2 regions of the Aerococcus sp. 150760013-2 genome follow, and region 2 is predicted to be linked to the other one. Evidence: riboswitches for the same ligand, from Rfam matches in the RefSeq annotation. Region 2 holds a riboswitch; the other holds the start of a gene.
The links. A riboswitch is a leader RNA that binds a small molecule or an ion and turns the genes downstream of it on or off. The one in region 2 is predicted to bind FMN.
Positions count from the first base shown of each region.

Region 1: another riboswitch for FMN. It lies ahead of ACUW85_RS01970 (ECF transporter S component); the one in region 2 lies ahead of ACUW85_RS03075 (energy-coupling factor ABC transporter ATP-binding protein).

Region 1 covers NZ_JBSEYI010000002.1:149,542-161,058, reverse strand. The annotation lists gene cmk ((d)CMP kinase) at 1-587, opposite strand, end outside; gene ACUW85_RS01985 (LysM peptidoglycan-binding domain-containing protein) at 612-1,421, opposite strand; gene ACUW85_RS01980 (RecQ family ATP-dependent DNA helicase) at 1,518-2,996, opposite strand; gene ACUW85_RS01975 (helix-turn-helix domain-containing protein) at 2,980-4,047, opposite strand; gene ACUW85_RS01970 (ECF transporter S component) at 4,132-4,752, opposite strand; FMN riboswitch at 4,862-4,979, opposite strand; gene ACUW85_RS01965 (pseudouridine synthase) at 5,042-5,764, opposite strand; gene scpB (SMC-Scp complex subunit ScpB) at 5,801-6,433, opposite strand; gene ACUW85_RS01955 (segregation/condensation protein A) at 6,430-7,185, opposite strand; gene ACUW85_RS01950 (GNAT family N-acetyltransferase) at 7,201-7,614, opposite strand; gene ACUW85_RS01945 (ABC transporter permease) at 8,289-9,584, opposite strand; gene ACUW85_RS01940 (ABC transporter ATP-binding protein) at 9,574-10,485, opposite strand; gene xerD (site-specific tyrosine recombinase XerD) at 10,743-11,517, opposite strand, start outside.
Region 2 covers NZ_JBSEYI010000004.1:65,039-76,555, reverse strand. The annotation lists gene ACUW85_RS03095 (DNA-directed RNA polymerase subunit alpha) at 1-151, shown strand, start outside; gene rplQ (50S ribosomal protein L17) at 177-557, shown strand; gene ACUW85_RS03085 (acyltransferase family protein) at 976-2,886, shown strand; gene ACUW85_RS03080 (OsmC family protein) at 3,002-3,451, shown strand; FMN riboswitch at 3,522-3,647, shown strand; gene ACUW85_RS03075 (energy-coupling factor ABC transporter ATP-binding protein) at 3,768-4,610, shown strand; gene ACUW85_RS03070 (energy-coupling factor ABC transporter ATP-binding protein) at 4,586-5,518, shown strand; gene ACUW85_RS03065 (energy-coupling factor transporter transmembrane component T family protein) at 5,519-6,307, shown strand; gene truA (tRNA pseudouridine(38-40) synthase TruA) at 6,332-7,189, shown strand; gene aroD (type I 3-dehydroquinate dehydratase) at 7,345-8,127, shown strand; gene fabV (enoyl-ACP reductase FabV) at 8,361-9,560, shown strand; gene ACUW85_RS03045 (fructose bisphosphate aldolase) at 9,674-10,570, opposite strand; gene pepF (oligoendopeptidase F) at 10,764-11,517, shown strand, end outside.

The DNA of each region.
Region 1 (11,517 bases), on a different contig from region 2:
GGTACTAATGGACTATCTTCTCGGGTCGAATCATACAAGTCTCGACGCTTAATATCTTCAATCAAGTCTTCAAGATTCATTTCCGAATAACCTTTGGCTTGATTTTCTAAAAAGCGACGACGCCCACGTTCTTCAGCAGATGCCGTTAGGAAGATTTTCACTTCAGCATCCGGCAATACCACTGTCCCAATATCACGGCCGTCCATTACAACGCCTTGCCCATTTTGCGTGTAGGCTCTTTGTTTTTCAACTAGGACCTGGCGTACTTCAGAAACTGCTGAGTAAGCAGAAACTTCTTTTGAGATACGATCTGTACGAATGGCCTCTGACTGGTCCTGTCCGTTAACTAAGACGCGCTGGCCATTTTCCCCTGGCTCAAAGGTAATTTCACTCGCTTCAGCTAAGGCTTTCAATGCGTCAGCATCTTCAGCTGGAATGTGTCCATCTAAGGCTAGTAATGTAATTGCCCTGTACATGGCACCTGTATCTAAATAAACATAGGCTAATTTTTTAGCAATTTTCTTGGCAATTGTACTCTTGCCAGACGATGCTGGTCCATCGATTGCGACTTGAATCACTTTAGACAATCTGTCCACCACTCTTTCATTCTATTAATTTACACGTAAAACGGTTCCTGGTCCTATGCTAGAACTTTGTGTTAAACCATTTAATTCAAGTAATTCATCTAGGGTCATACCGTTGTTCACTGCAATCCGATATAGGTTATCCCCTGCCTGAACAGTATAAGTGCCTGTTGATTCAGACGCACTTTCAGAAGAAGCTGATTCTTCTTCGGCTGCGGCTGCTTGTGATTCAGCAATTGAAGCTGATTCAGCGGCACTTTGCGCTGCAGCTTCTGACGCTGCTACTGCTGCATTTGACTCAGCTACGCTGGCTGCAATACTTGAAGATTCTTGTTCAGAAGCTAGGCGAGCTGATTCTGATTCTGAAGCAGCAACTGCGCTTTCTGAGGCAGCAACTGCGCTTTCTGAGGCAGCAATTGATTCAGAGACAGATTCGGAAGCTGATATAGATGCTGACTCACTGGCTTTTGAAATTGATTCAACATTTTGCGTTTTAGAAATCATGACTTGCTCAGTTGATTCCGGTTCAGGCACCTTGTCTTCATTATTCACATAGGCAATCAAAAGGAACGGTACAACAATCATTACAAATAGCAAGAAGGCAATTACCTTAGATGTTGTCGATATCGTATCTTGATTATTCTTCTTATTGCGGGCCGTTCTCGTATACTTTTGATTTTTTAAATTCTCAAATTCGCCAAACCCTTGATTCTGAAAGTCATCACTTGTAGGGGGGGTTTGGTCAGAAGATGCTGAACTGTTTTGTTCTGAAACATGTTCAGTTTCTACTTCTGTATTTTCATGATTTTTTTTCGTCAACTTGTCCCAGAATTTCATCCATATACCCCTTTCTTAACACTAAGAATTGTACCATGAACCCCTTTTTATGTCAGTATTTCTTTAGGCAATTTAACAAAACTTTATGGACCAGTTTCAAGATAATAAGTGCTGCAAACGTTGGGTCCACATTCCCTTGAAATCATCATGTTGGTCTTTTTCGACTGTCACTCGATTCGGTCGGGCCATTAAGTCTTGCCATATCGGTTGACTGACGTAGTCAGGTTGGCAATTACTGCAACATAAGTCTGGTCTATCCACTACCTGTTCATCGGCTTGTTCTAATAAGAAAGTCCGGTAACACTGGTCAGTAGCCATTAAATCTAACATTTGGTAGATCTGCCGTAGCCGTTCCTGACGAAGTTTTTGGGCATGTACTTTTGCTGTTTGGTGATCCGTAAAATGATGGCGGTAAAAGTACAACATGGCACTTATGCTATCTGCGTATTGGTCAACTTCACTTTGGGTTAAGGCCTGTTTAAACAGCCGTTCCAATAAATCATCCAACAAGTCTGCCTCGTCTTCTAATAACCGGCGCATTTGCTGCAGTCTAGCTGCCTCGCGATGATCGTATAAGACAATTGACACTGATTGTTCCTGATCTCGTCCTGCCCGCCCGACTTCTTGAATAAAGTCTGCCATATTCTTAGGGAGATGATAATGCAAGACAAAGCGTATATGACCATGGTTAATTCCCATACCAAAGGCTGACGTTGCAAAAACAATATCCAATTCATTTTGTAGAAACTGGCTTTGGATGATATGTCTATCCTCTAGACTTCTATCCCCATGGTAAGAAGCGACCCGCAAATCTGTATGATCTTTCATCCATTGGTTGAGTTCTTCGAGTTCACTTTTATGGTGGACATAAACAATTCCTGGCTTAGGCAACCGGTCTAACCAATCCTGCAATTTGTTTACCCTCACTTCACCGGCGTCAATTTCATCGAATAGGTAGAAAATATTTGGTCGGTCAACTGATTCTTTTACCAGTTGAATAGGTTCTCCCTCTTCAAATAAGTAATCCTTGATATCTGCTAGTGTGGATTGGTTGGCAGTAGCAGATAAGGCTAATGTTTTTGGTTGCTTTAAGAGCTGACGAACCTTTTTCAATTCAGTATATTGCGGTCTGAAGTCGTAACCCCATTGAGAAATACAATGGGCTTCATCAACAACTAATAATTGAATGTCCATCCGTTGTAAGGCCCTGATTACTTGATCTTTCAGGAGCATTTCTGGTGATAGAAATAGGAATTGATAGTCAGATAGGTGGCTTAAAATATAAGCTTGTTCCCCGCGGTCATAGGTAGAATTTAAGGCAATGCCCCGTCCTAATCCCATCCGTTGTAATTGACTGACTTGGTCTTGCATCAGGGAAATCAAGGGCGAAATGATCAATGTTACACCAGATTCATTATATTGGTTGATTTGGTATATTAAAGATTTACCTCCACCAGTTGGTAAAATGGCCACCACGTTTTCCTGTCGGTCTAAAGCCTCTAAACTCGCCAATTGCCCGGGTTTAAATGTTTGGTAACCTGTCACTTCTTCCAGGCGTTTATGCCAATCTGTCATCATGGGCTCCTTTCTGGTAGACGATATGCCAATACCGATATAACCAATAATCTTTCTCGCCGAATCTCGCTTTAAAGGACTCGAAATTCTCATCTGGCTCTTGGCTTACAAGGGGTGAAATGTCTTTCAAATTAAGTTCTTCAACCACAATTGGTTGAATTATCCAAGGAAAACTCAAGGTAATTTCTATGATGTGTTCTGTTATGGTAGATAATTTTAACCGTCTTCTATCAGCAATTTTTTGAAGTGACCAACCTTGGTCGATTAAATTAAAAGTATCTTGCGTAGTTTGATTCCAAATTGGGAATTGGTTAAAAACCCCTTGGGCAAAAACTTGCAGCCATTGAGTTTCTGCCCCTAAAGTATGACCACTTACCCAATTTTGATAGATTTGATCCATCAAGGCCTGTTGGGTAATGACAACTGCCCGCTTCGAAATCTGATGATTTTCTGCTACTTGTTCAAGGGTTTGTGCCGGTAATTTGGCGCCTTCAAACTGTTCTAGGAAAATGAGGGCTGCCTGGTCTGGGAAGGCAGATAGTTCCTTAGCGAGTTGCTGATGAAGGCTTTTGGTTATGGCCTGTAAGCCAGCTTGGGACGCGTCTGCACTTTTGGCCATTGAAATAAAATCTTTGATCAGCTGTTGAACTTCTAAATCCTGGACAATTGGGCTATAGTGCGGGTTTTCGGCCTGAATATTGGATAGGACTTGCAGCAATAATTTGAAGGCTAAGTGGTGCTTGTGGTGGTGACTTGGGATAATCAGACCGTTTCGTTTTTGAAGGATGTCATCAACTAACAAATGCATATAATTGGTTTGATCGTTTTGGCGGAAGATAGCTTCCACCGAGATATATTCAGCTACATTTTGGGTATAGGACATCCATGCGTCTTTTGCAAGTTTTGGATAAAGACCGAAATAGGCAGTTAAATTGTTTGAAAATGCAAAAAAAAGTGTTGTGGCTGTTCGCTTGCCAATCAACACTTGATATACGGAATTCGGGGGTAGGGCTTGGACTTTAAAAGCAATCGCCATTAATAAAGTATCCAATCCTATCCCTCCAACGTTCCTACTATTTTTTCCCGACATGATTCTCTGGGTCTATCATACCAGAAAATTAACAATGCTTCACTTTTAATGGTGTGAATATTCGCGCGTACCGAATCGATTGACTAGGGTTGGTAGGGTTTGAACTAGGACGAAATGTGCTAGAAGGGAAACCAATACCCCTTTGAACAAGTTGAATGGGATGATACCCGCAAGGATATATGTTTGCATGTTACCTACATCGAAGTTCATGACTTGCATGTAGAATGGTGTGATCACGAAGTAATTTAAGATAGTCATCACTAATGTTAAAGAAAGGGTTGCAGCTAGGTAAGCAGCAATCGTTTTGCCGAAATTCATTTCTTTCGCTGATTGATTACCTGTGTAAACTGTCGCCATTTGATCTTTCAATAAGTAATAAATTGGCAAGATGTAAGCGATAGTCGCGATAAAGGCTGTTGCGTCACCGATTGGAATCCCCATTTCACCACCTGTATACATGTAATGTAAACCGTTGGCGATTAGGCTGGCAGCAACTGCTTTTTTAGGTCCTGAAATGAATGCGACGAGTAAGATTGGTACAAGTGAAAAGTCTACCTTTAAGTAAGGTAAGGCCGGGATGATTGGAAAACCAATAAACATCAATATGAATGATAGTGCCCCGACAATTGCGACCAATACGATTTCTTTAGTGTGATTTTTTCCCATGTGAATTTCTCTCCTTTTCTACTTCATGGGGTTGGCACTCAAAAGTGGAAATAAAAAAAACTCTTTCCACCTTCAAGGTAAAAAGAGTATAGGCAAACAGACATAGTCCGCCCATCTTCTTCCATCCTGACTTTACAGTCGGTTCTAGAATTTCACTAGATCAGTCCCAAATGGGAGTCGCGGACTTTACCGCCGATCGGGAATTTCACCCTGCCCTGAAGATTGCTTCAAATTTATTTGATTACAATACCTATTATAGCAAGTATCTTACTTTTTTCAAGTAGGACGCTTACTTTTTCTTGGCATGCGCCAATAATTCTTCGATTTCGTGTTTTAGTAAGGTTCTGCTGTCTCCTGGTTTCAAACCTTTAAGGTCTAAAAAGCCGTAACGTTCACGTTTCAACTTGGCTACCGGATGACCCACTGCTTCTAACATTTTACGGACTTGGCGGTTACGCCCCTCATGGATAACCAACTCGATAATGGTGGTCTTTTTGTCCTTATCAACAGAAAGAATTTTCGCTTGTGCTGGGGCAGTTTTCACACCGTCAATTTCAACACCTCGCTCTAATTGCTTACGTTCTTCTCCGGTAATGACACCTTCAACTTTAGCCACATAGACTTTGTTGATTTCATAGCGAGGGTGCATCAAGGTATTGGCGAATTCACCGTCGTTAGTTAATAACAATAATCCTGAGGTATTGTAGTCTAACCGTCCTACTGGATAAATCCGTTGTTCAATTCCTGGGAAAAAGTCAGTCACCACTTTCCGGTCTTTATCATCTTTCACTGCAGAAATCACGCCAGTTGGCTTGTAGAATACGTAGTACACTGGTTCTTCTTTATATATAGGTACTTGGTCTACTTCAATGCGGTCAGTGTTGGATACTTTATGGCCCAGCTCTCTGACAACCTCACCGTTGACTTTCACGCGTCCTGCGGCAATCAATTTTTCAGACTCTCGTCTCGAGGCAACACCTGCGTGTGCCATCACTTTTTGTAATCTTTCCATCTTTAAATAACTCCTATAGGTGACCTATTCAGTCGTTTATTCTGTTGTTGTTTCATTAAATTCTGTCTGGCTAAGGTCTGTTTGGTTAAAGTCTTTTTGTTCAGGTTCACCGTTATCATCAATTTTAAAAAGGGTCTCTTCATCTACCGAGCCATCTAAGACTAGATTATGAATATCCGGCAAGTCTTCTAAGGACTCCAAACCAAAATATTGGTAGAAGTAAGAAGTTACCCCGTAAATAATCGGCCGACCTGGTGAATCCTGACGGCCCGTTTCCATAACCAAATCTCGCTCTAGTAATTTATGGATCATATTAGATGACTGAACACCTCGAATATCATCAATCGTCATTCGCGTGACTGGCTGTTGGTAGGCAATAATCGCCAATGTTTCCAATGCCGCTTGAGACAATTTCGTTGCAAAAGGAGAAACCGCGTAATTTTTGACCACTTCACCGTATGCTGCCTTGGTCACTAATTGAACACGTTCATTAATAACGGTAATTCTTAATCCAGATTGTGGGTCGTGTTGGAGACGATTTCTCAAAACCATCACGTAGTATAAAGCCCATTCCTGTCGTATCTCTAACAAGTTGGCAAGTTCATCGACAGCAATCCCATCTTCACCTGCTACGAAAAGTAAACTTTCTATTGCAGCGACTGCATTCATTCACTTTCCTCCCGTCTAATCAATTGAATATCTGCTCTTAAGTCTTCCTGGTATAAGTATAACTCATTTGACTTCACTAATTCCAAAATCGCTAAAAACATACTAATAATTTGACTACGCGATTGAACTTTTCCAAGAAAAACAGCTTCTTGAAACATCAATACATCCCGGTCCGCCTCAACGAAGGCTTGGCGAATATCCATCATTGCAGTCCCTACCGAGTAAGACTCACCTGCAATCGTGGTTTGAATAGGTTGTTGATTTTTCAAGCGGAAGGCCATCTTTTGAATGGCTCTATACAAGTCATCAGGCGTTAATTGGCGACCCGTCATAGGGATTTTCTCTTGATAAGCCGATAAGTCTGATGGTTGCTTGGTATATTCCAACGACCGTTCAGCCTGTTTATCCGCTAAGATATGGGAAACTTCCTGATATTGCTGGAAAGCGAGTAATTGTTCCACTAATGAGTCACGTGGATCATCTTCTTCCTCAACTGCTTCTTTGGGCGTTTTTGGTAGCATCATTTGTGTTTTGATTTCCAATAAAGTAGCCGCCATCACCAAATATTCTGAAGCAACATCCAGAGATAAGGCTTCATAGGTATGAATATAAGCTAAATATTGGTCGGTAACCAGATTGATGGGAATATCAAAAATATCTACCTTTAAATTTTTAATTAAGTGTAATAGTAAATCAAGCGGCCCCTCAAAGGCCGCTAGATCTAATGTTAATTCACTTGTTTGATCGTTCATCCTGACAATTTTCTCCTAGACTTGGGGTGTGTTTTCTTGTTTATTATCCAATTCCTTGTCCAACTCTTCTTGGCGACGTTTTGTCCATTTTGACAAAATTGTAGATAGGGAAATTACACCAGTAAGGGAATAAACGGGAAATTCTTTCTTTAATGCCGTTAATAAATCATAAGTAAGTCCTTCTTCTCTAAAAGAAGGATTGATCGATAAATAACGCACGACTAAAGTATCTGTATCATCATGTTGGTCAAAGCCTACTAAACCGATGATATTATCAGAATCAGCTTCTTTCCATAAATAAATTTTACGTTCTTGCTGATTAATTTTATCCATTTCTTCTTTAAGTTCAGAAAATTCTTTAAACTCAGGGATGTAGGATAATAGGCCCATTACGATTTTCTCGTATCTTCCTATATAAGGCACTAACATCTTTGCCCTCCTTTTACTTTTGCATAATAACAAAGTATGTGTAAGAGTACATTAGCATATATCAACAGTCAAGGCAATTTTTATTAAAAATATTTAAGGGTGCGAGAGAGACCGTTTAGCTCAACAACACTGGAAAGTTAGTGCGGTATCACACGCAGTGTGATGCAAACTAATTAGAAGAGGATTTGAGCTGGTCGAACGAACCCGACTACGAAAAGCACTCTTTGCATAATTGTTGTTGCATGTTTTTGCTAGCTGATGTGTTGTATTTTTATACAGTTTGAGTTGTAGTAAATATTTGATTGCCCAAGACACTCACCATTCCTATCATCGCCTTAAAAAAGCAGTGCGACCACCTTCAGTCAAGGCCTAATGGTGGTCGCACTGCTAAGGCTTCTAGGAGGCTACTACCTTGGCAATATTTTTTATAATGTGCTTGCTACTAATATAATGTACCTTTTGGATAAATTGTAAAATGTATGTATGTTTAACAAATTACCTGATTATAAATCGTCTGCCTACGGTAATGTATACTTGTTCTTTCAAAAAAACGCACAGTTTCAGTTTGATTAATGATCAATGACAAGTGGTGTTCTGTTACGTTAGTCAATCTTTCTCATATCGATTTCGATAAAAATAGCCAGGTCTAAAGAGACCTGACTAGATAGTTGTTGTTAGCCTTTTTTCTCACTTTGTCTTAAGGTATAAGATTGTTTCAGTGTGCCGAATAAGCCTTTGTCTGAGTAAGTCAGGACGTTTGACTTGTAGAAGTTGGCGGATAACCATAGGCAAAGGATTGAGAATAGTAGTGAAATGATGACAGACAAGATTAATTCTGTGGTCGATACGGTTTCAGCAGCTATTCTAAATGGCATGACAAATGGTGTGAAGAATGGGATTTGTGAGGCTACTCGAACTAAGATATTGTTTGAGAAACCTAGTCCAAACATCCCAATATAAAAACCAATAATACTTAAAAGAATAATCGGTGTGATCATTTTATTCACATCTTGTACATTTGAAACAAGTGATCCAAGGAAGGCACCTAACACTGAGTAGGTGATGATCCCCAAGAAGGATAATAACCCGGACCAACCAATGATAGATGCTGAATTAGACAATAAGGCTGGAATTGTTTGGTCCCCTAATAGCGCTTGTAATTCTGCTGGCATTGGTGTGTTCATGATTGTGATAAAGATGATGCCTAGTAAGATTGCGTAGAAGGCAACTTGTGTCAGCAATACGAGGAAAATCCCCAACATTTTACCCATAAAATGGGTGGTTGATGAAATGGAAGATAGGACGATTTCCATGATGCGTGACCCTTTTTCTACGGCAATTTCTTGTGAAATGATGGAGATGTAGTTCATGACAAACATGAATACGATAAAGGATACAACATAGGCGACACCTGTTCGTACCATAGATTGAATGTCCTGGTCACTTTCGCTGGTACCGGATTCTAAATCAATAGTTTGGCTTTGGATGGCCACATTTGAATCGATTAGATGGCTGGATTCTTCTTCCGTCAGGCCTAATGCTTGCGACCGGTTGGATAATTGAATACTCTCTAATACAGTTTGGAAGCCGGTAGTTGAGATGTTCTTCCCGGTATTACTTTTGTAGAATTCAGCTTGGATGACTTCCGGATCACTTTCGTCAATGACTAAATAACCATCAATTTCCTCGTTAACTAGTGCCTCTTGTGCTTGGTCTACATCTTGGTCAGAAATTAATTGGTTCTGTCCGTTGTCTTCCGTTTCAATTGCACTTACAGTTTGGTCAGTGGCACCAATGATAGATACCGTACCGATTGAATCAGATGCTGTTGCCATACCGATGACGCCTGAAATGATAGCCACTACAGCGACCATCAAGATGGGGCTTAATAATAGCATAACAAATGACCATGAAAAGACATTTTTCTTGTAGACTTCTTCGATAATAATACCCAAACGACTATTTCTCATGACGTCCACCTGCTTCCATTTTAAAGATTTCATCTAAGGTTGGCGGTTGTTGGCTAAAAGATTGGATGTATTCGCCTTTTGAGATGGTCTTGAATAATTCAGGCCCTACATTTTCATCTGATAGGATTAACTTATATTCCCCAGTTGTCAATTGACTAACCGATTCCACCCCTGGTAAGACAGCTAGGGCTTCTTGATCCCAGCCCTTAGCTTGGACGAACAGTCTTGTTTTACCGTAGGCATCACGCACATCATTAATTGGCCCGTAGATTTTCTGCTCCCCGTTATGAATCATAATGACTGAATCACAAACATCTTGGACGTTGGCCATATTATGACTTGAAAAAATGATACATGCACCTTGATCGCGCAGGCGTAAGATACCTTCCATCAAAAAGCCAGCATTCACTGGGTCTAATCCTGAAAATGGCTCATCTAAAATGACCAATTTTGGTTCATGGATTAAGGTGGCAATCAATTGGACCTTTTGTTGGTTCCCTTTGGATAAGGTTTTAATCCTATCTTTACGGTCACCTTTAACATTGAAGTTTTCTAGCCATTCATCAATTTTGGCATTGATTTCTTTCTTTTTCATGCCACGCAAGCGGGCAAAATACATGATTTGTTTTTCAATGGTCATGGTCTCATAAAGGCCACGTTCCTCGGGTAAGTACCCCACCGTGTCATACACTTTCTTCATATGTAAGGGTTGGCCGTCCCATTTAACTTGGCCACCATTTTCCGGTGTTAGGAAATTTAGAATCATTCGAAAAATTGTCGTTTTACCTGATCCATTCTGGCCAACGATACCAAGGATGGTGCCCGGTTGAATTTCAAAGGACACATCATCTACTGCGACAACTCTGCCGAAGGTTTTTCGTAGATGTTCTACTTGTAACATACACTTTCTCCTCCTTCTACTTTCTTAGGGTTTCCCTGTTTCTTTCCCTTGGTCTGCCGAAATGAATCATTTAAGGCAAAAAATACAGGTAATTGAACGAACTTTATCGAACCTATATATACATTATAAATTACATGAAGCAATTTAAGGCTTCAAAACAGGTAATAAATAACCCTTTTCTGAAAACATGCAAAAAAAGGCAGGATAATCCTACCTTTTTAGTTAAGTATGTGGTTATGCAAACATTCCTTGTATTTTTATGCCCGCGGATGATTTTGATTATAAATATCCTTCATATGTTGGGCATGAATATGAGTGTATATTTGCGTTGTTGAAATATCAGAGTGGCCAAGGAGTTCTTGGACCACTCTTAAATCCGCCCCATTTTCAAGTAAATGGGTTGCAAAGGAATGGCGCAGGGTATGGGGACTGATGTCTTTGGTGATATGGGCCATGATCACCATCTTCTTCAAGTTCTTCCAAACACCCTGTCTAGATAAAGGCTTACCCCGGTTATTCACGAATAAATAGCCTTGGGTCTCGTCTTCATCTTTTACTAGTTCTGGGCGCCCTTCTGTTAGATACTTGTTAATCCAGTCTTCTGCCATCTCACCGATTGGGACTAGTCTTTCTTTATCCCCTTTACCAATGGTTTGGATAAAGCCCATCTCTAAATGGATGTCTTCTAGTTTGATATGGATGATTTCAGATACCCGCATGCCAGTTGAATACAAGGTTTCCAACAAGGTTCTATCCCGCAACCCTAGTGGCTTAGTGATATCTGGCGTCGCTAAAATCCTATCAACTTCGTCTAAGGTTAAAACAGCTGGTAAATGTTGGGTTTTCTTGGGTAAAGAAATTTTTTCCATTGGATTGTCTTCAATGACCCCATCCAATTTTAGGTAGCGGAAGAAATGACGCAAGGTTGACACGTAATGTGACCTGGTTGACGTGGCCAAATGGTCTTCGTTCATCCACTTTAAATGGTCTAACACTGTGTCCTGACTAATGTCTTGGACCTTTTCGATGCCT
Region 2 (11,517 bases):
TCTAAAACGTGCAGGCATCAATACTGTTGAAGAATTGACTAACAAGTCTGAACCAGAAATGATGAAAGTACGTAACTTAGGTCGTAAGTCTCTTGAAGAGGTTAAAAACAAGCTAGCTGCTCTTGACTTATCTTTACGTCAAGAAGATTAATAAATCATAAAGGAGGATACTGACAATGGGTTACCGTAAATTAGGTCGTACTAGCTCTCAACGTAAAGCTATGTTACGTGACTTAACTACTGATTTAATTATCAATGAACGTATTACTACAACAGAAACTCGTGCGAAAGAGATCCGTCGTACAGCTGAAAAAATGATTACTTTAGGTAAACGTGGAGATTTAGCTGCTCGTCGTCAAGCGAACCAATTCGTTCGTAACGAAATCGCCGATGTTCGCGCTGAAGGTGAAGACATCGTTATCGAGTCTGCTTTACAAAAATTATTCAACGATCTTGGTCCTCGTTACGCTGAACGTCAAGGTGGATACACTCGTATCTTAAAAACTGAACCTCGTCGTGGCGATGCTGCACCAATGGTTATTCTTGAATTAGTTTAATAAAAACTTTTAGTGATGTATAAAACGGAGTGTCATGATGGTGGTTGTACCTAGTATAACCGAGTCTAGCTCTATCTACTCCTAGCGTGATGAAGTTCGCTAGGAGTGGAATATATCCATAAGTCTTATGAATAAATCAAGGCCAATTCATTTAGGTGAAAAATTGGTTCGGCATATGTGTTGTTTAACCAACAGGTGTTTGGTAGCATATATGCTTTTTTATTTTCTAAAGTGGTTGGGGCTAGGGCTCAACCACTTTTTTGGTCTTTTGTGAATCATTTGTCGGCAGGGCTATGGGAAATCTCAAAATTGATGTTCTCATTTTCTCATACTATCGATATAATATATGTATTATAATTGCGTAAATTGTCTCGAGCATTGACAATTGCGTGCTTGACAATTTAGAGAGGCGAAGGTAATGAAGAAAAACTACTTTACACAGTTTGATACAATTCGATTCTTAGCGATGTTGGGTATTATTTTATATCACTATCTAACTCACCGTGTTTCAGGTGGTTTCTTAGGGGTGGACATCTTTTTAGTCCTTTCAGGTTACCTAGTGACGAGTCAGATGGAAAGTAAATACCAAGCGGACATTGATGAAGGATCCTATTTTAAGAAAACCTGGGAGCGTATGCGCAAGGTATGGTGGCCCATGGTCATTATCACTATGGTTGGCCTTACCTATCTACTCTTATTTAGACAGCAACTCCTAGTAAATATAGGGATTAACCTATCCACCTCCCTGTTATTCGTGAATAACTGGCAGCAGATTCTATCTGGATCGTCCTATTTCGCCAATATGTTACACCCGTCTTTGACCACTCATTATTGGTATATAGCTGTTTACATGCAGTTTATGGTCATTTGGCCACTATTCTTCAAGGTTAGTCGACGTTTCACCAAGACCAAATGGCAATCCGGTTTGGTCATGCTCGCTGCCGCACTTTTGTCAGGCATCTTGATGGCGATCGTCTTCACACCCGGTGAAGATCCTTCAAGAGTTTACTATGGTACGGATACTAGATTCTTCTCTATCGCTCTTGGTGGGGCTGCTGCTCAATTGTTAGATATGGACCAACTGGCTACTTGGTTGAAGGACCGAGTTGGGCGCTTTCACCACTTTATTGTTGATGTGGTGTTGTTAGGCCTACTGGCTATACTCACTTATGGGATGCTCCACATGCTTGATGCAGCGACGTTCACTTACTATGGTGGAATGTTTGGCTTTGATTTATTAGCTGCTGTAATGATTGCCTTGTTGACTTATGAAGGATCTTGGATTGGTTTTCTATTGAAATTTAAACCTTTGCGGTGGTTAGGGCAACGTACATTCCATATGTATTTATGGTATTACCCAATCAATGTGCTGTTCCATATGGTACCAACCAGCCAGAATCGGTTTACCAATAGTATTTGGCCACAAGTCATTTTGATTATTATCCTGTCGTGTTTATCTTATGCCTTACTAGAGGAAAAAAGATGGCCGGTGCCGGTTTTCAATGAAGTGCGTAACAACCAACCCGTCCATCTTTTTACTAAGGTTCGCAACTTGTTTAAAGAGCCGGCACCCTGGTTGACCCGCATTTTATTCATTGCATTTGCCCTCGTTTTCCTAGGAGGCGTGAGTGCGGTGGCGGTGTCTAAACCAGCTGACAATGTGACGGTAGAGGAGCAGCAAGCTGCTGAGCAAGCCAAGAAGATTGAAGAACTGAATAAACAAAGGGCTGAGCAAGAAAAACAAGCTGACGCTAGTCTTTCAACTTATAAAAAGAACTTAGGTGAGGCATCATTAGGGTTTTACCAAGGTATTCCTGATGAGCAAGCTCGGTTTGCGTATCAGCTATCTGTGACTTTCATCGGTGATTCCTTAATGGTGGGCGAATCAGAAGGTTTGTATACTTTGTATCCTAATGCAATTGTGGACGCTGCGGTTGGCCGCCAGTTATATACCTTAATTGGCTATCCAGCTAGCTTGGACGCGCAGGGTATGCTAAAAGATGTCGTTTTGGTTGACCTAGGTGCAAATGGTGGCTTTACATCAGCACAACTAAGTGATTTCTTAGATGAGATTGGTCGAGAGAAAACGATTTTTCTAGTGAATACGCATGTTGATCGCCCTTGGGCAGATGATGTAAATAAAACTTTGGCTCAGGCAGCTAGTGACGAACGTGATTCAGTCTACTTACTGGACTGGCATGATTACTATACCAACCATGCTGAAGCGCCTACTTGGCTAAGTCAGGATGGGGTACACTTTAATTCTGATGGTGGGCAAGTTTGGTTACAATTTCTGACAAATGGCATGTATCAAGTCTTGAAAAAATAATACTGAATTGAAAGGCAATTGCATGATTTAAATGCGATTGCCTTTTTTGCTAGGAGTATTAGGGGTATAATGACCCATATTAGAGCATAACCAAGAAGATGGAGGAAATGCCCATATGGCTGAGGATAAATTGTTATATTCAACACGAGTGCATAATGATCAAGGACTTAAAGGAACGGCTTGGGTTGAAGGGGAAAATGAGCTGCGGGTTCAAACATCAAGTCCATTGAAAGCAGATGAGCCGGGGACTAACCCAGAACAACTCATTGCCTTATCATGGGCAACTTGCTTGAATGCGACGATTGAAATTGCTTTAGACCGACACGGGATCAAGGATGTAACCAGCGAGGTAGCTATCCAAGTGGACTATAAGTTAAACAAGGAAACGAAGATTACCTACTTTGATTTTAAAGTAGATGTTTTCCTCGATTTACCACGCGACCAGGCGGAAACCATTGTTCATGAGGCAGAAGGACGGTGCCCGGTATCTCAAATCATCGGTGATTATACATACACGGAAATGGTAATCCACCCTAATGATTATGGTGACGGTTCAAAGGGGTAAGGTGTCTTGACATCTAATGATTGCTTTTACTGGTGGATTTTAGTAGACTAAACTAAGTGAAAAATATATGAAATGTCTTCAGGGCAGGGTGCGAGTCCCGATCGGCGGTAAAGTCCGCGAATTACCAGGTGTATTAGGTGATTGAACTAGTGGAATTCTAGTACCGACTGTTACAGTCAGGATGGAAGAAGCGTATAGCAGGATGAACGAGACAGCGATACAAGTGGCTAGCTGGGCTTGGTCTTCTTTAACAAACTCTTCCAAGTAACGTTGGAGGAGTTTTTTCTTAAATATATAAAGTGAGCGAGGGAACAAGATGGCGAAACCGATTATTCAGGTTCAGGATTTGTCTTTTCAATATAGTCAATCAGATGAGAAATTAGCTATAGATGGCCTATCAACGACTATCTACGAAGGTGAGTGGCTAGCGATTATTGGTCATAATGGATCAGGGAAATCAACATTTTCAAAACTATTGGTAGGCTTATTAGAAGCTAAATCTGGAACAATTGAAGTGGATGGAAAAGTCCTATCTATGGAAACCTTATGGGCTATTCGTAGCCAAGTTGGACTAGTCTTTCAAAATCCAGACAACCAATTTGTGGGCGCTACTGTAGAAGATGATGTGGCTTTTGCCTTGGAAAATATGGGCATGCCGGTTGATGAGATGCATGAGAGGGTGGAGTCTGCCCTAAAACGAGTTAAAATGTGGGACTACCGCGACAAGGAACCAGCAGCCTTATCTGGTGGTCAAAAGCAACGGGTTGCGATTGCGGGCGTGATTGCTATGGCACCAAAAATCATTATTTTAGATGAATCGACTTCAATGTTAGATCCTGAAGGTCGGGACGAATTGATGGCAATTGTGGCGGATATCAAACAAGATAAGGCCCTGACTGTGATTTCGATTACCCATGATTTAAATGAGGCGGCGGAAGCTGACCGTATGCTTGTTTTTAAAGAGGGGCAAATTATTAAAGAGGGTACGCCAGCTGATATCTTTATTTACGGGAATGAGTTAACTGAGATTGGTTTGGATGTGCCTTTTTCCGAGCAACTAAAAAGTGCCCTAGCAAAACGTGGGGTTGCTGTACCGGATGCGTATTTTGATGAGGAAGGGTTAGGTGAATGGTTATGCAAATCGCATTTGAACAAGTAGGCTTTACCTATGGCGCGGGCACACCATTCGCTAGTGAAGCTCTCCATAATATCAATGTGACAATTCCAGATGGTTCATATACGGCGATTATTGGCCATACTGGGTCAGGGAAGTCGACCATTACCCAACACCTTAACGCCTTGGTACAACCCACTGTGGGCCAAGTACGGATTGGTGAGGCGGTAGTGTCAGCTGACTCTAAACCAAAAGACTTGAAGAAGATCCGCCAACGAGTGGGGATGGTCTTCCAATTTCCTGAAGGGCAACTATTTGAAGAAACTGTCCTTAAAGATGTGATGTTTGGGCCCATGAATTTTGGCGACGATGAAGCAACGGCCCGCGAGAAAGCTGAAGCGGCTTTAGCTGCAGTTGGGATTGCCTCGACTTTATTTGAGCGGTCACCCTTTGAGTTATCTGGTGGGCAAATGCGCCGTGTAGCTATTGCTGGGGTGATTGCCATGAAACCAGAAGTACTGGTTTTAGATGAACCAACTGCTGGATTGGATCCAAAAGGTCGGATGGAAATGATGTCTATGTTCGACCGCTTGTACCGAGATCAAGGGTTGACGATTGTTTTAGTGACCCATCAAATGGAAGATGTGGCGGCTTATGCCAACCACGTGATTGTGTTGGATGCAGGTACATGTGTGAAAGAAGGAACACCAGCTGAAGTATTTGCAGATCCTGCTTGGTTAGCCAGCCACCAATTGGCTTTACCGGACGCAGCTGATTTTGCTTTTAATTTACAAGATAAATTAGACCGCCAGTTATGGGACACAGCGACTGAAGTCCCATTAACGGTGGATGCTTTAGCTGACTTAATTGTTGATAAATTGGCTTTAGCAACCAGACAAAATAACGACGACAAGTTAAGCGGATTTATTACAGGGGAAGGGGGTCAATTATAGATGAAAGATAAATTGATTATTGGCCGGTACATTCCCGGTAATTCCTTGATGCACAAACTGGACCCAAGGGTGAAATTGGTGGGCTTGATTGTGATGATGTTGCTGGTGTTTGCGGCAACTGATGTCACGACCAATATCGTCATGATTGCAGTGGTTACGAGTTTGGTCTTTTTAACTGGGATTTCTTTAGGGATATTTTTACGTGGTTTAAAACCCATGATTGCTATTATTATTTTTACGGTAGCCCTACAAATCCTCTTTACGCATACTGGGGACGTCCTGTGGTCATTTGGTCCACTAGCCTTAACAACTGGTGGTTTATCCAATGCGGCCTATATTTTTGTCCGCTTCCTATTGATTATTTTCCTATCGACGATTTTGACTTTGACTACTCAACCCTTGGCTATTACCGATGCCATGGAAGCCTTGCTGAAGCCTGTTCGTAACATTTTGCCAGTCCATGAGATTGCCTTAATGTTATCGATTGCCTTGCGATTTGTCCCGACCCTACTAGAAGAGGCAGATAAGATCATGAATGCACAGCGGGCACGTGGTGTAGACTTTTCAGAAGGGAATATCCTTGAGCGGGTAAAAGCCTTTATTCCAGTCCTAATTCCCTTGTTTATTTCTGCCTTTAACCGAGCTTACGACCTAGCCACTGCCATGGAAGCGCGTGGTTACAAGGGTGGTGAAGGCCGGACCAAGTACCGTCAATTGCATTGGGGCAAACTAGATACCCTTGCCAGTATCTGTCTTGCGGTTTTGACCGTTGTCATGATTATCTTATAGCCACTAGTAGAAGGAGGGCGCATTTTGCCTAGATTTAAAGTAACCTTGCAATACGACGGAACACCCTTTGTCGGCTTCCAAGTGCAACCAAATGGCCACACTGTACAAGAAGCCCTTGAAAAAGCCTTAAAGCTCATGTCAAAAGGACAGACGATTCCTGTTGTTGGGTCAGGCCGGACCGATTCAGGTGTTCATGCCCTTGGCCAAGTCATTCATTTTGACTATCCAGCGGAAATTGGTGAGGAAGCGGTCTTAAGGGCAATGAATTCAATCCTTGATGATGCTATTCGAATCACTAAGGTTGAACGGGTGGAAGATGATTTCCACGCCCGTTTTCATACTAACGGTAAGAAGTATATTTACAAGGTAGATACGGCCAAGTTTCCGTCACCATTTACTAGACAGTATATGTACCACCATCCCTACCGAACGGATATTAAGCGTATGCAGGAGGCTTTAAAGGACATTATCGGCGTTCATGATTTTAAGTCCTTCTGTTCGACTAAAACGGATAAAACCAACTTTGTCCGAGAAATTTACCGGGCCGAAGTGACGGCTGACCCGGATGCAGAAACCTTGACCTTTGTCTTTGAAGGGTCAGGGTTCTTGTACAATATGGTCCGGATTTTGGTGGGCACAACGCTTCAAATTGGGGACGGGTTAAGACCAGTTGACGAGATGAAACGGTTGATCGCAGCCGAAGACCGGAATGAAGCAGGACCCACAGCAGCCGCACATGGCTTGTATTTAGCGGAGGTTTATTACCTAGGGCTAGAAGACCGCCGCCAGGTTTCCAAGGCTTATAGCGACTATAAAGCTGGTTTAGGGACTCTTGTGGATGCAAGTGTGGACTTAGATGCAAATTCAGATGAAGACTTTTAGGAACGGTCGACAAATTTGATGATATGAATGAAGAATGAGTTCTTCAATCTTTGGTCACAAATTTGATATAGCTTAAAAGGCAAAAACTCGATACAATATACATATCAAATGGTATCGAGTTTTTTATTTTGCCTTGATGTCAGAAGGAGTCCAACATGAAGAGTGTAAAAATTGCTTCCTTGAAGTTCGGGGAGGATAGACCAAAAATTATTATTCCCTTAGCCGAGGATAATGCTGTAGATATTATCAACTGTGCCAATTTCTACCGACGTCAACCAGGCGATATGGTGGAATGGCGGATTGATTACTTTGACGATTTCGACGAGCTGGAAGAGTTGGCTGAATTGAGTAAACGGGTGAAAACCTCTATTCAAAAGCCCTTACTTGCCACCTTTAGAACCTTGAGCGAAGGCGGGGAGTCAGCTATTGGCAAGAGCCAGTATGTTGAAATGTATCGGTATTTAATCCAAGCTAAGGCTGTCGACGCTATTGATATCGAGTTTGAGCGAGGCCAGGACATCTTAGACAACCTGATTCCTTACGCTCACAAACACCAAGTCAAAGTCATCGTTTCCTACCATGATTTTGTGAAAACCCCTTTAGAAAATGATATAGTCAAGCGCCTACAAAAGATGGGTCAGTCAGAGGCGGATATTGTGAAAATGGCCGTCATGCCCCACGATGAAGCGGATGTATTGGCTTTGATGAATGCGACCCACCAAGCGTCCACATTAATCGACCAATCCTTGATTACCATGTCGATGGGCCGTTTAGGTAAGATTACCCGAATTGCCGGGGAAATCTTCAAATCAACGGCTAGCTTTGCCACTATAGAAGGTATGTCGTCTGCTCCTGGGCAAATGGACGTTGAAGATGTGGAAGAATGCATGAACTTGTTGAATTTACGTGTAGATGACCTAGATGATGACGATTTCTAGGAAATAATTTGTTTCTAGGGTTGAAAAACGGCCATTAAGTAATGAAAATACGCATATGACAAGAGAGGATTGCAGGGTAAAACCGCAGTCCTTTTTGCTTTCAAAAAATTTTTTCATTAAAGCTTTGATTTTTGATATAATCATGTAAAACTTTACTACTAGTTTCCTTAACTATATAATTAAAAAGTGAATTATCAAAAAAATGAGAAATTAGTAAATATTAGGAGACTTATATGACTTTAGAATTTAAAGCAAAAATGCGTGGAAATGTCCTTGTTGGTGTGAATCCGATGGGGTTGAAGCAAGAAGTAAACAATCAAATTCAATATGTTAAAGACCAAGGGACCTTTGAAGGGCCGAAGAAAGTTTTGGTATTAGGGGGCTCATCTTCTTATGGATTGGCTAGTCGGATTAACTTAGCTTTTGGTGCGGGGGCAGATACGATTTCAGTTTCCCACGGTGGGGTACCACGATCTGAGAAAAACCTTGGTAAGCCAGGCTGGTATAACAATATCTTTTTCCGGCAAGCAGCGGAAGCTGAAGGGTTAATCGCGAAAAATATTATGGCAGATGCCTTCTCTAACGAAGCGAAGGACAAAGTGATTGACTTCATCAAGAATGAATTCGGCGGAAAAGTGGACTTTGTGGTCTATTCATTGGCTTCAGGACGCCGTACAGACCCAAATACAGGGGAAACTTACAATTCAGTGATCAAATCAATCGGCCAAGAAGTTGTGGGACCAAATGTGAATTTACAAAAGGAAACCTTCTATGAGCAAGTGCTTGAACCTGCAACTGAGCAAGAAATCGCAAATACTGTGAAAGTAATGGGCGGTGAGGACTGGCGGATGTGGATGAATGCCTTACAGGAAGCAGATGTGCTTGCTGAAGGTGTTGAGACAGTGGTTTATTCTTATTTAGGGGCTGAATTAAACGAGTCATACTACAATAAGGGAACTTTAGGCCGCGCTAAAGCGGACTGTGATAAGGCTGCCGCTTTAATCAATGAAGACTTAAAAGACATCGATGGAAAAGCGACTGTCGTTGTAGCAACAGCAGTGACGACGAAAGCATCATCAGTTATTCCATTCTTCCCAGTTTATTGTCTAGGGTTGTATAAAATAATGGAAGCACGCGGCCAACATGAAACGCCAATTATGCATATTGACCGAATTTTCCGTGACATGTTGTTTGGTGATAAGCCAGAGTATGATGAAGAGGGCCGTTTGCGTCCGGACTCATGGGAATTAGATCCAGAAGTACAAGCTGAAGCCAAGGTTTTAATTGAACAAATCAACCAGGACAATTTTAATACTGACTTTACTGCATGGGATACCTTCATGAAAGAATTCTTGAATTTAAATGGCTTTGAAGTGGATGGTTATGAAGAAACACCAGTGACTTATGAAGAGTTAGTGAATTTAAAACCCTAAATAGCGATCATCATCAAGCACGGTAAGGAAGACGCGTTCGACTTATCGTGTTTTTTGCTATAAAAAAGCTCAGAGGACTAAAATCCCCTGAGCATGATGTATATTAAAATAGTTTATCTCTTGTTAACGGATGCGTCGTAAATGGTATCAATAGCACTGGCTAGTAAGTCATTGAATTCGTCATCTGCTTGGCTTGCTCGTAAATCAGACGCGAGGGCACGTGAGAACGACGCAATCATGTCGTGGTTTTCCGCCAATAGTTCATTGGCTTCTTCACGGGTATAACCACCTGATAAGGCCACTACACGAACAACGTTAGGGTGACTGGCTAATTCACGATAAGTATCTGGTACAGTAGGGATTGTCAGCTTCAACATGACTAAGTCATTTTCCCCTAATTGATCTAAGTGTAATCTGATTTCTTCAGCTAATAATTCTTCGATGGCTGCTTTGTCTTCAGCCTTGATATTCACTTCAGGTTCAATAATCGGTACTAAACCTGCATCAATAACTTGTTTAGCGACTTCAAACTGTTGGTCGACAACTTCTTTGATGCCTACAGGGTTAAATGCGAGAATATTAGACCGTTCCTTAGTACCGAAAATACCGCGGTCATTTGCACGTGCTAATAGGTCGTCAAGTTCTGGCATATCTTTCATTAATTGTACGCCATTGGCTTCTTCGGCAAGTCCTTTATCAATTTTAAGGAAGGGTACGATCCCTTTGTCTGCTAAGTATTCTGCGGTGTATTTACCGTCTACTTGGCGGTCCATGGTATTTTCAAATAGGATAGCAGCTAGAATTTTATCGCTAGTAAAAGCTGGACTGGTCATGATTCGCGTCCGCATTTCATGAACTTTCGCAAACATTTCGTCTTCATTGCTGTAGGTATCTTCGGCTACACCATAGGCTAATAGGGCTTTTGGTGTTGAACCGCCTGATTGGTCTAGGGCAGCGATAAATCCAGGGGCATTTGACATGCGTTCTAATTGTGCTTGATTAATTGACATATTGAAAATTCCTCCTTAAAAATTAGCGGTGGTATCATTTCGTCACTTATTATTATGAACCTAATATTTTAAAAATCCAAAGAAAAACACTTATGAAGAAGGATAGCCAACCTATTTCTGGTAAGTTTTGGGGTTTTAGTGGTAAACTTGTTTAAGAAAATTACCATTAAGCTAGGAAAGAAGGATATGCCGGATGACAACAGAGAATACATTCCCAACCCGCGACCAAGTAGATGTAGCAGCCACTTGGGACCTCAGCCAAATTTTTGAAGATGAAGCAACTTTTGAAGCGAAATTAGCTGAATTTAAAGATCTAGGACAAGCTTTCAAGGAAAATTATGAAGGTAAATTAAGTGACGCGAGCGATATTGCTAATGCAGTTTTAGCGGCTTCTGACGTGCAAGTTTTAGGGTCACAATTGATGCACTATACCTTTTTAGCGGTTGAAGCCGACCGTACAAATTCACAAGCAGCATTGAAATTACATAAGGTATCGGCAGCGAGCAAAAATGTTCAAGAAGCGATGCTATTTTTCCAAAATGCATTGCTAGAAAAATCAGCAACTGAACTGGAAGAAGTAAAGGCCATTGCTCCAGAAACAGCAGATTATATTGCTGAAGTTGAACGTCAACAAGCGATATATCTGGGTGCTAAAGTGGAAGATGTACTATTCCAATTCGAACAAGCACATGATCAAAATTATGAAGTGTATAACAACGCTAAATTAGCCGATTTAACTTTTCCTGATTTTGAAGTAGATGGTACTACTTACCCTTTAAGCTTTGTTTTATATGAAGATAAATATATGTTTGAAGAGGATACAGCCGTTCGTCGGGCAGCCTTTGATGCTTTCTCAAAAGAATTGGCAAAATACCAAAATACCTTTGCAACAACTTATTATGGACATGTCTTGCAGGAAAAAGCTCAAGCTAACATTAGGGGGTACG